DNA from 3 places in the Chimaeribacter sp. YP20170169 genome. Region 3 is predicted to be linked to each of the others. Evidence: predicted binding sites of a transcription regulator. Region 3 holds the regulator's gene; each other region holds the start of a gene.
The links. The regulator PurR, encoded in region 3, represses purine synthesis genes. The targets are predictions, from matches to a motif close to CANGCAAACGTTTGCNTG.
Positions count from the first base shown of each region.

Region 1: a site for PurR is predicted at 2,440-2,457, ahead of serA (phosphoglycerate dehydrogenase). Genes of this name have one in related genera too.
Region 2: a site for PurR is predicted at 1,734-1,751, ahead of glyA (serine hydroxymethyltransferase). Genes of this name have one in related genera too.

Region 1 covers NZ_CP176824.1:672,896-677,066, forward strand. Annotated here, with positions in the region: gene ACK3SD_RS03050 (oxidative stress defense protein) at 1-394, shown strand, start outside; gene ACK3SD_RS03055 (LysR family transcriptional regulator ArgP) at 422-1,315, opposite strand; gene rpiA (ribose-5-phosphate isomerase RpiA) at 1,511-2,167, shown strand; gene serA (phosphoglycerate dehydrogenase) at 2,540-3,772, shown strand; gene ACK3SD_RS03070 (5-formyltetrahydrofolate cyclo-ligase) at 3,820-4,171, opposite strand, start outside.
Region 2 covers NZ_CP176824.1:894,617-898,787, reverse strand. Annotated here, with positions in the region: gene ACK3SD_RS04125 (3-phenylpropionate MFS transporter) at 1-231, opposite strand, end outside; gene glyA (serine hydroxymethyltransferase) at 378-1,631, opposite strand; gene hmpA (NO-inducible flavohemoprotein) at 1,973-3,166, shown strand; gene glnB (nitrogen regulatory protein P-II) at 3,220-3,558, opposite strand; gene glrR (two-component system response regulator GlrR) at 3,788-4,171, opposite strand, start outside.
Region 3 covers NZ_CP176824.1:2,196,446-2,200,616, forward strand. Annotated here, with positions in the region: gene rnt (ribonuclease T) at 1-86, shown strand, start outside; gene ACK3SD_RS09815 (Grx4 family monothiol glutaredoxin) at 151-492, opposite strand; gene ACK3SD_RS09820 (C40 family peptidase) at 910-1,695, shown strand; gene cydH (cytochrome bd-I oxidase subunit CydH) at 1,752-1,841, opposite strand; gene purR (HTH-type transcriptional repressor PurR) at 2,169-3,194, shown strand; gene punR (DNA-binding transcriptional activator PunR) at 3,225-4,133, opposite strand.

The DNA of each region.
Region 1 (4,171 bases), 1.5 Mb from region 3:
CTACCGCGCCTCGCGTCAGGTACAGGTGACGCTGCGCCAGCTCGACAAGCTAAACGATCTGTTGGATGGCGCGCTGAAGTCGGGCCTGAATGAGATCCGCGCCGTGGAGTTGGGGGTGGCGAACCCGGACACCTACCGCGATCAGGCGCGCCAGAAGGCGATTGATAACGCGACCCAGCAGGCGGGCGCGCTGGCAGCGGGCTTCAAGGCTAAACTGGGGCCGGTCTACAGCATCCGTTACCATGTCGCCAACTACCAGCCGATGCCGGTAATGCGCATGTTCAAAACGGCGGAGTCCGCCCCGCAAGGTGACGCGGCGCAAACCTATGAGCAGCAGACTATCCACTTTGACGATCAGGTCGATGTGGTGTTTGAGCTACAACGCCCACAGTAATCTTCCCGCACGGCCGGCAGGCCGTGCTTAATCCTGCCGCAGTACCTGATGGCCGTAGGCGATCAGCGCATCCGTCACTTTCCGCATCATGCGGCTCTCCGGCGCGAAACGGTGCCAGAACAGCATCCGCCGCTGGAACAGGCCGGGCGTCAGGTCAATCAGTTCGCCGCTCTCCAGTTCACGCTCAATTTGCAGGTGTGGGATCATGCAACAGGTGGTGCCTTGGCGTGCCAGCTGCACAAAGGCTTCCGAGGAGTTCACGATATGGCAGGGAACGCTGCCGGGTGACAGGTCGAAATTCTGCTGCAAAAACGCCTGATGCATGTCATCCAAGTGATCGAAGGCTACCGCTGGCGCTTTCAGCAGCGCGCTGCGGGTGACGCCGTTCGGGAAGTAGCGCTCAGCAAACCCCTTTGAGGCGACGAACAGGTAGTCGAGCGCCCCCAGTTGGTCAACCAGACAACTCGGCAGCGGCTGGGGCTGGATACTCACCGCGCCCACCACCTCACCACGCCGCAGCCGCTCCTGAGTGCGGGTCTCATCTTCCACCTGGAGATTGAGGCGAATTGGCGAGTCGGCCAGCACCGGCTTCAGCGCTGGCAGCAGCCAGGTCGCCAGACTGTCGGCGTTGACCGCCAGCGACAGCAGCAGCGGCGAGTCACTGCCGGTGTCGTTGCCCAGCCACTCCTCTTCCAGCAGCTCCACCTGATGCAGCAGCGCCAGCAGCTTCTGCCCCTGCTCGGTGGGGCGGGGCGGCACAGTGCGCACCAGCAGCGGCTGGCCGAACAGGTTTTCGAGTTGTTTGATGCGTTGGGATACTGCCGATTGTGTGATGCAAAGTTTCTGTGCCGCGCGCTCAAAACCGCGCTCACGGATCACCGCGTCCAGTGCTTGCAACGTTCGGTAGTCTGGGCGTTTCATCGACCTTCTATCCCCTGAAAAAAGTGTATCCCTGCACTATGCCACAGTTTTTGCCGTTGCGCGGCGGCAAAATCATGCGCGCGCGGCGGCATGGCGTGCGGATCTGTGATCGTCGGCGGCGGATTACGCGCCCTTTTCCACGGCGCTTGCTCTATAATACGCACACGTTTTCGCAGCAAGAGCAGTGAATTTACCATGACTCAGGATGAACTGAAAAAAGCGGTTGGCTGGGCGGCCCTGGACTACGTGACGCCGGGCACGGTGGTCGGTGTCGGCACCGGATCGACCGCCGCGCACTTTATCGATGCGCTTGGCTCCATCAAACACCAGATCGAGGGCGCGGTCTCCAGCTCCGACGCCTCCACCGCCCGGCTCAAGAGCCTCGGCATCCCGGTGTTCGACAGCAACGAGGTGGACGTACTCGACGTCTATGTGGATGGCGCGGATGAGATCAACGGCCAGATGCAGATGATCAAGGGCGGCGGCGCGGCACTGACGCGTGAGAAGATCATCGCCGCGATGGCGCGCAAGTTCGTCTGTATCGTGGACGCCTCCAAACAGGTCGATGTGCTGGGCCACTTCCCGCTGCCGGTGGAGGTGATCCCAATGGCGCGCGCCTACGTGGCCCGCGAGCTGGTGAAGCTGGGCGGCCTGCCGGAGTACCGTCAGGGCGTGGTGACCGACAACGGCAATATCATCCTGGATGTACGCAGCCTCACCATCCTTGACCCGGTGGCGCTGGAGAACACCATCAACGGCATTCCGGGCGTGGTGACGGTTGGGCTGTTCGCCAACCGCGGCGCGGATGTGGCGCTGATCGGTACGCCAGAGGGTGTCCGCACCGTAAAATAAGTTTTCGCTATTGTGGCGGCGGCGCGTCACTCAGCCCAACCGGGCTGCTGGGGCGCGTCGCCGGAATGCCACTCCCGCGTCTCACCTCGCGCCATAACCCGGCCTTATGACCGGACATATTTTCCCCGCTGAAATATCTTTTCTTCAGGCCCCCAAATTTGGTGACATCTGTCACAAGCCGCGCCCGGAATTCTGTAACATTCTGGCTGCCTACGCTTCGCCAGCATTTTTCGCCAGAATCTACTGCCGCCGATAAGCCTTGTGCTGCTCTGCCCGCAATCGTTTGTATTGCCGCCCGCTGAATATTTGTTATGTTGGAGCGGAGCTGTTATGCAACAGCCGTTTCTGAAGTCTGAACTATAGGGTCGGGTTATGGCAAAAGTATCACTGGAGAAAGACAGAATTAAGTTTCTGTTAGTAGAAGGGGTCCATCAGAGCACCATCGAAAGCCTGCGTGCTGCCGGATACACCAACATTGAGTACCATAAGGGTGCGCTGGACACTGAGGCGCTGAAAGCCTCGATCCGCGATGCGCACTTTGTCGGCATCCGATCGCGCACCCAGCTGACTGAAGAGGTGTTCGCCGCCGCAGAGAAGCTGATCGCCGTGGGCTGCTTCTGTATCGGCACCAACCAGGTTGACCTGAAGGCGGCCACCAAGCGCGGTATCCCGGTCTTCAACGCGCCTTTCTCCAATACCCGATCCGTCGCCGAAATGGTGATCGGCGAACTGCTGCTGATGCTGCGCGGCATCCCGGCGGCCAACGCCAAGGCCCACCGCGGCATCTGGAACAAGCTGGCAGTCGGCTCCTTTGAGGCGCGCGGCAAACGCCTCGGCATCATTGGCTACGGCCACATCGGTATGCAGCTTGGCGTGCTGGCTGAAGGGCTGGGGATGCACGTCTACTTCTACGACATCGAGAACAAGCTGCCGCTCGGCAATGCCCAGCAGGTGCGCCACCTCTCGGAGCTGCTCAACATGAGCGACGTGGTCTCGCTGCATGTGCCGGAAACCCCCTCCACGCAAGAGATGATGGGTGCGGAAGAGTTTAAGCTGATGAAGCCGGGCGCGATCCTGATCAACGCCTCGCGCGGCACGGTGGTCGATATCCCGGCCCTGTGCGACGCCCTTGCCAGCAAACACCTGTCGGGTGCGGCCATCGACGTCTTCCCGATCGAGCCAGCCACCAACAGCGACCCGTTCATCTCGCCGCTGTGCGAGTTCGACAACGTGATCCTGACGCCGCACATCGGCGGCTCCACCCAGGAAGCGCAGGAGAACATCGGCTCGGAAGTGGCCGGCAAGCTGAGCAAGTACTCTGACAATGGCTCCACGCTCTCAGCCGTCAACTTCCCGGAAGTGTCGCTGCCGGCGCATGGCATCAACGCCAGCCGTTTGCTGCACATCCACGAAAACCGCCCCGGCGTGCTGACGCGCATCAACCAGATCTTCGCGGAGCAGGGCATCAACATTGCGGCCCAGTACCTGCAAACCAGCCCGGAGATTGGCTACGTGGTGATCGACGTGGAGAGTGAAGGCGTGGAGACCGCGCTGCAACTGATGAAAGAGATCCCGGGCACCATCCGTACCCGCCTGCTGTACTGATTGGCTCTCTCTTTACGACGGGCGCCTTAGGGCACCCGTTTTCGTTGCTACCATTGCCAGTGTTTGGCGGGGGTGAGGATCTCTGGCAGCGGCACGTCCCAGACTTCCGCCGGAATGGCCGCCACCTGTTGGCACTCATGCGCCAGACCAATGGGGTAGGGGCCGTGCGCCTGCCACGTCGCCAGCGTACGGTCGTAGAAACCGCCGCCCATGCCGAGCCGCTGGCCGCTGTCGTCAAAGGCCACCAAAGGGGTGAGAATGACATCGAGTTGTTGCAGCGGCAGAAGGTGGCGTACGTCCAGCGGCGGCTCCAGAATGCCAAGGCGGTTGGCGGCCAGCGCCGTCTGCGGCGCATAATCCAGGAACAGCAGATGCCCCGGCGAGAAGGGGTGCAGCACC
Region 2 (4,171 bases), 1.3 Mb from region 3:
GGCCATCAGCCGCAGCGCCGCCACCAGCCGCGACGGATCTTTTACTGCCGGGGCCAGCAGCAGGGTGCCGCTGAAGCGCGCCACCATGCCCGCGCCAAGCAGCAGGCCGATGCTTTCGGCGTCCAGCCCCTCCCCTTTCAGCCAGGTGGCGAAGAAGGGCAGGAAGATGCCGTAACAGAAAAAGTAGGTGAAGTAGCTGAGCGCCAGCCAGATGGGGGAAGGCAGAACCATTGTCTCTCCATTTACAGGTTATCGGGCCGCCGCGGCGGCCTGAGTCAGGCCGCTACTGTAGCGCAAATTTCCGGCGGCCACAGGCAAAAAAAAGGCACTGCCGAAGCAGTGCCTTCTGTTGCGGGGCGCGTCTGGCGCGCCGGCAATTATGCGTAAACCGGCAGGCGGGCGCAGATCTCCAGCACTTGCTGTTTCACACGCTCGATGGTCGCTTCGTCATGGATGTTGTCCAGCACGTCGCAGATCCAGCCAGCCAGCGCGCGCACGTCATCTTCTTTGAAGCCGCGACGGGTGACCGCCGGGGTACCGATACGGATACCGGAGGTGACAAACGGGCTTTTCGGATCGTTCGGCACGCTGTTTTTGTTGACGGTGATGTTGGCGCGGCCCAGTGCGGCGTCAGCATCTTTACCGGTCAGCTCTTTGTCCACCAGATCCATCAGGAACAGGTGGTTCTCGGTGCCGCCGGAGACCACTTTGTAGCCGCGCGCCAGTACCACTTCCACCATTGCCTTGGCGTTTTTGGCCACTTGCTGCTGGTAGGTTTTGAACTCTGGCTCCATCGCCTCTTTCAGCGCCACAGCCTTACCCGCGATGACGTGCATCAGCGGGCCGCCCTGACCGCCTGGGAAGACAGCGGAGTTCAGTTTCTTATAGAAATCTTCATTGCCGCCCTTCGCCAGGATCAGGCCGCCGCGCGGGCCAGCCAGGGTTTTGTGGGTGGTGGTGGTGACGATGTGTGCGTGAGGAACCGGGTTCGGGTAGACACCCGCCGCTACCAGACCGGCGACGTGCGCCATGTCGACGAACAGGTAAGCGCCGATGCTGTCTGCGATTTCACGCATTTTTGCCCAATCAACAGTACCGGAGTAGGCGGAGAAGCCACCGATGATCATTTTCGGTTTGTGAGTCTCGGCCTGCTGCGCCAGATCAGCGTAGTCAATTTTGCCGCTCTCATCGATGCCGTAAGGCACGACGTTGTAGAGTTTGCCGGAGAGGTTAACCGGGGAGCCGTGAGTCAGGTGGCCGCCGTGCGCCAGGTTCATCCCAAGGATGGTGTCACCCGGTTGCAACAGTGCAGTGTAAACGGCGAAGTTAGCCTGGGAACCGGAGTGCGGCTGGACGTTGGCATAGTCAGCGCCAAACAGCGCTTTTGCGCGGTCGATGGCCAGTTGTTCGACGATGTCGACATACTCACAGCCGCCGTAGTAGCGCTTGCCCGGATAGCCTTCCGCATATTTGTTGGTCAGCTGGGAACCCTGAGCCTGCATAACACGCGGGCTGGTGTAGTTTTCTGAGGCAATCAGCTCAATATGCTCTTCCTGACGAACAACTTCCTTCTCCATTGCTTGCCACAGTTCGGCATCATAATCGGCAATGTTCATTTCACGCTTTAACATCTGCTTCTCCTGACTCACACACTCAATTAAACAACCCCTACGGGTGATGGGCCACAGTGTAAACTGTTTTTGCCTGTCGCCATAGGGCTGAGGCCAGGTTTTTACGCAAACGATTGGCTTCAAGCTGCACAAGGATTCTACCCCATGCCCTTCCCGCAGGTGCAACCCGCTTTTCCTAACCGGCTGTGGTGAATATTTACCTTTGCGGGCTGGCTCTCAAAATAACAAATCCTTAACAAAAACAGGTCTATTTACAACTACCTGCGACTTATATAAGATGCATTTAAAATACATCATTTAGATTGGTTATCTTCGACGCCCTGCGTCTCCAGGAGCACACCATGCTGGACTCACAAACCATTGCCACCATCAAATCGACTATTCCCGTGCTGGTTGCCACCGGCCCAAAACTCACAGCGCACTTTTATGACCGGATGCTTGGCCGCCATCCCGAGCTGAAAAATGTCTTTAACATGCGCCACCAGAGCAACGGTGATCAACGCGAGGCGCTGTTCAATGCCATTTGTGCCTATGCTGCCAATATTGAGAACCTGCCCGCCATCCTGCCCGCCGTGGAGAAGATTGCGCAGAAGCACGCCAGCCTGAATATCCGCCCGGAGCAGTACGCGATTGTCGGTGAGAACCTGCTGGCGACGCTGGATGAGCTGCTCAGCCCCGGTCAAGAGGTGCTGGATGCCTGGGGCAAGGCGTATGGGGTGCTGGCTGGGGTCTTTATCCAGCGTGAGGGGCAGATCTACCAGGAGACCGCAGCGCAGAACGGCGGCTGGGAAGGCACCCGCGATTTCCGCATCGTGCGCAAGCAGCCGCAGAGCGAGATCATTACCAGCTTTGAGCTGGCACCGGTGGATGGCGGCCCGGTCGTTGATTTCCACCCGGGGCAGTATGTGTCGGTCTATGTGCAGGACGCCGCCTGGCACACCCACCGCCAGATCCGCCAGTACTCCCTGACCGCCGCACCGAATGGCCGCAGCTACCGCATCGCGGTGAAACGTGAGGATGAGGGCGCGGTCTCCCGCTACCTGCATCAGGTGGCGCAAGAGGGCAGCGTAGTGCAACTCGCTGCGCCGCACGGTGATTTCTTCATGGATGTGCAACCGGAAACGCCTGTGACGCTGATCTCCGCCGGCGTTGGCCAGACCCCACTGCTCTCCATGCTCCACACCCTGAAGGCGAAGGGGCACGCCGCGCCGATCAACTGGCTACATGCCGCCGAGAATGGCCGCCTGCACGCCTTTGCCGGTGAAGTGGCCGAACTTGCCGCCGCGCTGCCCAACCTCTCTCGCCACGTCTGGTATCGCCAGCCGGAAGAGAAGGATATCGTGGGCGTGGACTATCACAGCACCGGCTGGATGGATCTGGGGGCGATCGCGCCGCAACTGACAACGCCGGGGATGCACTTCTACCTCTGCGGCCCGGTTGGTTTCATGCAGTTTGTTGCCCGCCAGCTGCTGGATGTCGGCATCCCGGCAGAGAACCTGCACTATGAGGTGTTTGGCCCGCACAAGGTGCTGTAAGCCAACGCAAAAAGGGCGCCCGAAGGCGCCCTTTTTTATGGCGGGGAGCGGGCTTAGATCGCCTCTTCATCCTCTTCGCCGGTACGGATACGCACCACGCGGGAGACGTCAAAGACAAAGATCTTACCGTCGCCGATTTTGCCGGTCTGCGCGGTGCGCATGATGGTCTCCACGCAGGTGTCCACGATGTCATCGGCCACCACAATCTCGATTTTCACTTTCGGCAGAAAATCGACCATATACTCCGCGCCGCGGTAGAGTTCAGTGTGGCCCTTCTGGCGGCCAAAGCCTTTTACTTCGGTGACCGTCATGCCGGTAATCCCGACTTCGGCCAGTGCTTCACGGACATCATCCAGTTTGAACGGCTTAATGATCGCGTCAATCTTTTTCATGGCGAACCCTTTCTTTTACATAATATGCGGCTCAAGGCCGGAGGTTTTCGTCTGACATCTCGTGCCGGGCGGCGGCGCACGCCCACTGTCCGACAACGATTGCCTGCCCGGCGCTGGCCATGGTGGCCTGTTAAGTATGGCAGTTGCCCACTATCCTGCCCTGCCCGGTGCGACAATAAGCCTGCGAGTGTAAAACATTCTGGCCGGTTTGTTTAGCCACCTGCGACGGCTAATCCTTAAAGTCGTTGGCATCCAACTCGTGGCGCGACAGCAGCTTATAGAACTCGGTGCGGTTGCGCCCGGCCATGCGCGCCGCCTGCGTCACATTGCCCTTGGCAATCTGCAACAGCTTACGCAGATAGTGCAGCTCGAACTGGTTGCGCGCCTCGGCAAAGGTCGGCAGCACCCGGTTCTCTCCCTCCAGTGCCTGCTCCACCAGCGCGTCACTGATCACCGGTGCGGAGGTGAGCGCCACGCACTGCTCAATCACGTTAACCAGTTGGCGCACGTTGCCCGGCCAGCTCGCCGCCATCAGCCGTTTCATCGCATCGGAGGAGAAGCTGCGCACAAACGGCTTGTGGCGCTGCGCCGCGGCGCGCAGCAGATGGTTGGC
Region 3 (4,171 bases):
AGACGGCACTGCTGTTCTGTGAGCTGGTCAACCGCTGGAAACGGCTGGGTGGCTGGCCGCTGGCGACACCAGAGGCCGACGAGTAAAACAGAACGGGCGACCCTAGGGTCGCCCGTTTTCATTGCCGCTGAGGTTGCCCCCGCGCCCGGATTACTGTTGCTCTTCCTGGGAACGGTGCTTCTCGGCGGTCTCTTTGATCAGCTGTTGCAGTTCGCCGCGCTGGTACATCTCCAGCACGATGTCGCAACCGCCGACCAGTTCACCATCCACCCACAGCTGCGGGAAGGTCGGCCAGTTGGCGTATTTCGGCAGCTCAGCACGGATGTCCGGGTTCTGCAAAATGTCCACATAGGCAAAACGCTCACCGCACGCGGACAGCGCCTGTACCGCCTGAGCGGAGAAGCCACAGCTTGGCAGCTTCGGGGAGCCTTTCATGTACAGCAGGATCGGGTTTTCCGCGATCTGGGCCTGGATCTTTTCAATTGTCGTCATTGTCTTGCTTCCTCAAGCCATTGGCTGGCTATTACGCGTCACATCAAATCAGCAGTGGCCTATTGTAACGAGGGCGGCAACGGGATGAAAACACCATTTTTTGCAGGGTTTTCCCCCATGCCCCAAATTCGTCGGCCTGACTGCTAACAATAATTAAACATATGTTAACAGTAACAGATCTGAACGATGAGGTTTATCGGAAAAACGCGTTATCCCTCTATGCCGCCAGGCCGCTAACCGCTTGAGTTGCGGATAAAAGCAGCATATCTCCCCCCCAGTTTTCACTAATGAAAAAAGCTATTAACTTTTTCTGACAATATGAATTAGAATCAGGGGGTTTCATGCTTTTTTGTGCGGCAGGTTTCAGTGATACTGGGCCTCCATGGATGTTTGTCGGACACTTTTGGTAGCGTTGCCATGCGTTTACTCGTTACGCTTTTCGTTTTGCTTTTTACCCAGCTCTGTATGAATCTGGCGCATGCGTCGCCCCATGCGCGCACGTCGGCCGAACCCCGCAAGGGCCATGCCAGTGAGGCCAGGACGGATGACCGTAAAAAGCGCAAGCCGGTGAAAACCAGCGTAAAGAAAAAAGCCACCAGCCGCGACAAGGCTCAGGTGGTCAAGGTCACGACCAAAAGCGGTAAAACACGTAAAACCGCCTCTACCCATCTGGTCAAGGTGACGCCGCCGAAAAAGGGCTATAAAAAAGGCTATGGCCGCCAGCGCCTGCCCGGCCACGAGGCCAAAGCTGTGGAGAGCGGCCCGCTGGCACTCAGCCCGGCGCATAAAAAGCGCTACCAGAAAGCCAAGCAAACGGCGATGACCAAGCTAATGAAGCAGGTAGGCAAGCCCTACCGCTGGGGCGGCACCTCCCCCACCACCGGTTTCGATTGCAGCGGGCTGGTCTATTACGCCTATAAAGATGTGATGAAGATCCGCCTGCCACGCACCGCCAATGAGATGTACCACCTGCGTGATGCCGCGCCGGTTAAACGTGGCGAGCTGGAGAGCGGCGATCTGGTCTTCTTCCGCATCGCCAACCGTGGCGCGGCTGACCATGTTGGCGTCTATCTCGGCGATGGCAAATTTATCCAGTCACCGCGCACCGGCGAGGATATCCGCATCAGCTATCTGGATAATGACTACTGGCAGGACCATTACGTCGGCGCCCGCCGCGTGATGACCCCCAAGACCGTGCGCTGACCACCGCGTAACAAAAAAGACGCCCAAGGGCGTCTTTTTTTTCTGGTGCAGGCGGATTAGCCCAAAACAGCGGTAAAGCTAAAGGCAATGATCATGGTGAGCGCCGCCACAGTGGTGCATAGCGACAGTTTCAAATTGGTATCCATGTGTTCTCCTGAATAACGCAAACAAAACCACAATGTTTGTATGAGTTCTCATATTCTCACAGTATTGCAGGCAGTGCCTATCACGTCGTGATGCGCAACGGGATAATTTTCTGCTTCCCCTTTGCGCAAGAATAGGGGAAAATTCGCGGTTTACACACTGCGTACCCGGCCGCGGCTGCAATGCCCCACCGCTCCCCAGCGAAGATGACCGTCCTCTCCCCCTAGAATTCACTGCATCTTTTACGGTGGGCAGAAGAATAAACGCAGGCAAACGATTAACATTATAGTTACGTGCTGTAACACGTATTTTCAGGAGTCACTTTTCCCATGGCCACGATTAAAGATGTCGCCAAACGTGCCGGCGTGTCCACCACCACCGTGTCACACGTTATCAACAAAACACGTTTCGTCGCTGAAGAGACGAAGGCGGCGGTCTGGGCCGCCATCAAGGAGTTGCACTACTCCCCAAGCGCCGTGGCGCGCAGCCTGAAAGTCAACCACACCAAATCCATCGGGTTGCTGGCGACCTCCAGTGAGGCCCCCTACTTCGCTGAGGTGATTGAGTCCGTGGAGAACAGTTGCTACAGCAAGGGCTATACCCTGATCCTCTGCAACTCCCACAATAACCTCGACAAGCAGCAAGCTTACCTGGCGATGCTGGCGCAAAAGCGCGTCGATGGCCTGCTGGTGATGTGCTCTGAGTACCCGGATCAGCTGATCGGTATGCTCGAGGAGTACCGCAACATCCCGATGGTGGTGATGGACTGGGGTTCAGCACGCAGCGACTTTACTGACTCCATCATTGATAACGCCTTTGAGGGCGGCTACATCGCAGGCCGTTATCTGATTGAGCGCGGCCACCGTGATATCGGCATCATCCCCGGCCAGCTGTCACGCAACACCGGCGGCGGCCGCCATCAGGGCTTCCTGAAGGCGATGGAAGAGGCAAATATCACTGTGCGCCCGGAGTGGGTGGTACAGGGTGATTTTGAGCCGGAGTCCGGCTACAAGGCGATGCAGCAGATTTTGGTGCAGAAGCAGCGCCCAACGGCGGTGTTCTGCGGCGGCGACATCATGGCAATGGGCGCCATCTGCGCCGCCGACGAGATGGGCCTGCGCGTGCCACAAGACATCTCGGTGATTGGCTATGACAACGTGCGTAACGCGCGCTACTTTACCCCGGCACTGACCACCATCCACCAGCCGAAAGAGCGCCTCGGCGAGAGTGCTTTTGCCATGCTGCTGGATCGCATCACCAGCAAGCGTGAAGACCCGCAGACCATTGAAGTGCGCCCGAAACTGGTGGAGCGTCGCTCCGTGGCCGATGGCCCCTACCGCGACTACCGCCGTTAATCGACCAGCCGGGGCCATGCGCCCCGGTTTTTACTCCCCACGCAACCACTCCCGGTTCAACGTTTCGCTGTCCCCCAGATAATCCAGCAACCAGCTAAGCGCTGGCGAGGTGCGCGCCTGATCCCAGGTCAGGCAACAGGCGCTGTCCGGGAAGGGTTGCGCCAGCGTCAGCAGCACCAACTCTCCACGATCGATCAGCGGTTGCGCCATGTGCGCCGGGATCATCCCCACGCACAGGCCAGCCAGCAGGCAATCCAGCGCGCTGGTCCAGTCTGGCGCCACCAGCCGCCGTTGGTTATCCAGCGTCCAGGTGTCGCGCTTCGGCAGGGTGCGGGAGGTGTCCTCCAGACAGAGGGCTGGCCACGGCCGCAACTGCTCATCCGCCAACGGGCCGGGCAGTTGTGCCAGCGGATGGGTACGGCTCACCACACAGCGCCACGGCAGAAAGCCCATGTCGCGGAAGCGGTAGCTGCCGCCCACCGGCACGGCGCGGGTGGCACCAATCGCTGCATCCACCCGTCCATCCGCCAGCGCATCCCAGACGCCGTTGAACACCTCCGGCGAGATCAGCAGCTCCATATCGGGAAACTCGCGGTAGAAATCGAGCACCAGCTGCCGGGTGCGATCGGCACGCACCACCCGATCCACCGCCAGATTGAGTTGCCCACGCCAGCCATTGGCCGCCTGTTGGCACTGGCGACGCGCGGCCTGCATTTTTTTGATAACACCGCGCGCCTCCTCAATAAAAACCTGTCCGGCCTCGGTGATCGCCACATCACGGTGGCGGCGCTCAAACAGTTCCACCGCCAGCCACTGCTCCAGCTGGCGCACGGTGTAACTGACCGCCGAGGGCACCCGGTGCAGCTCCTGCGCTGCCGCGCTAAAGCTGCCGGTGCGTGCTACGGCGTCCACCACCTCCAGCGAATACTCTGACCACATGGCGCGCCCCACTCTTTCTGCTTGCAAAATTTTTCACA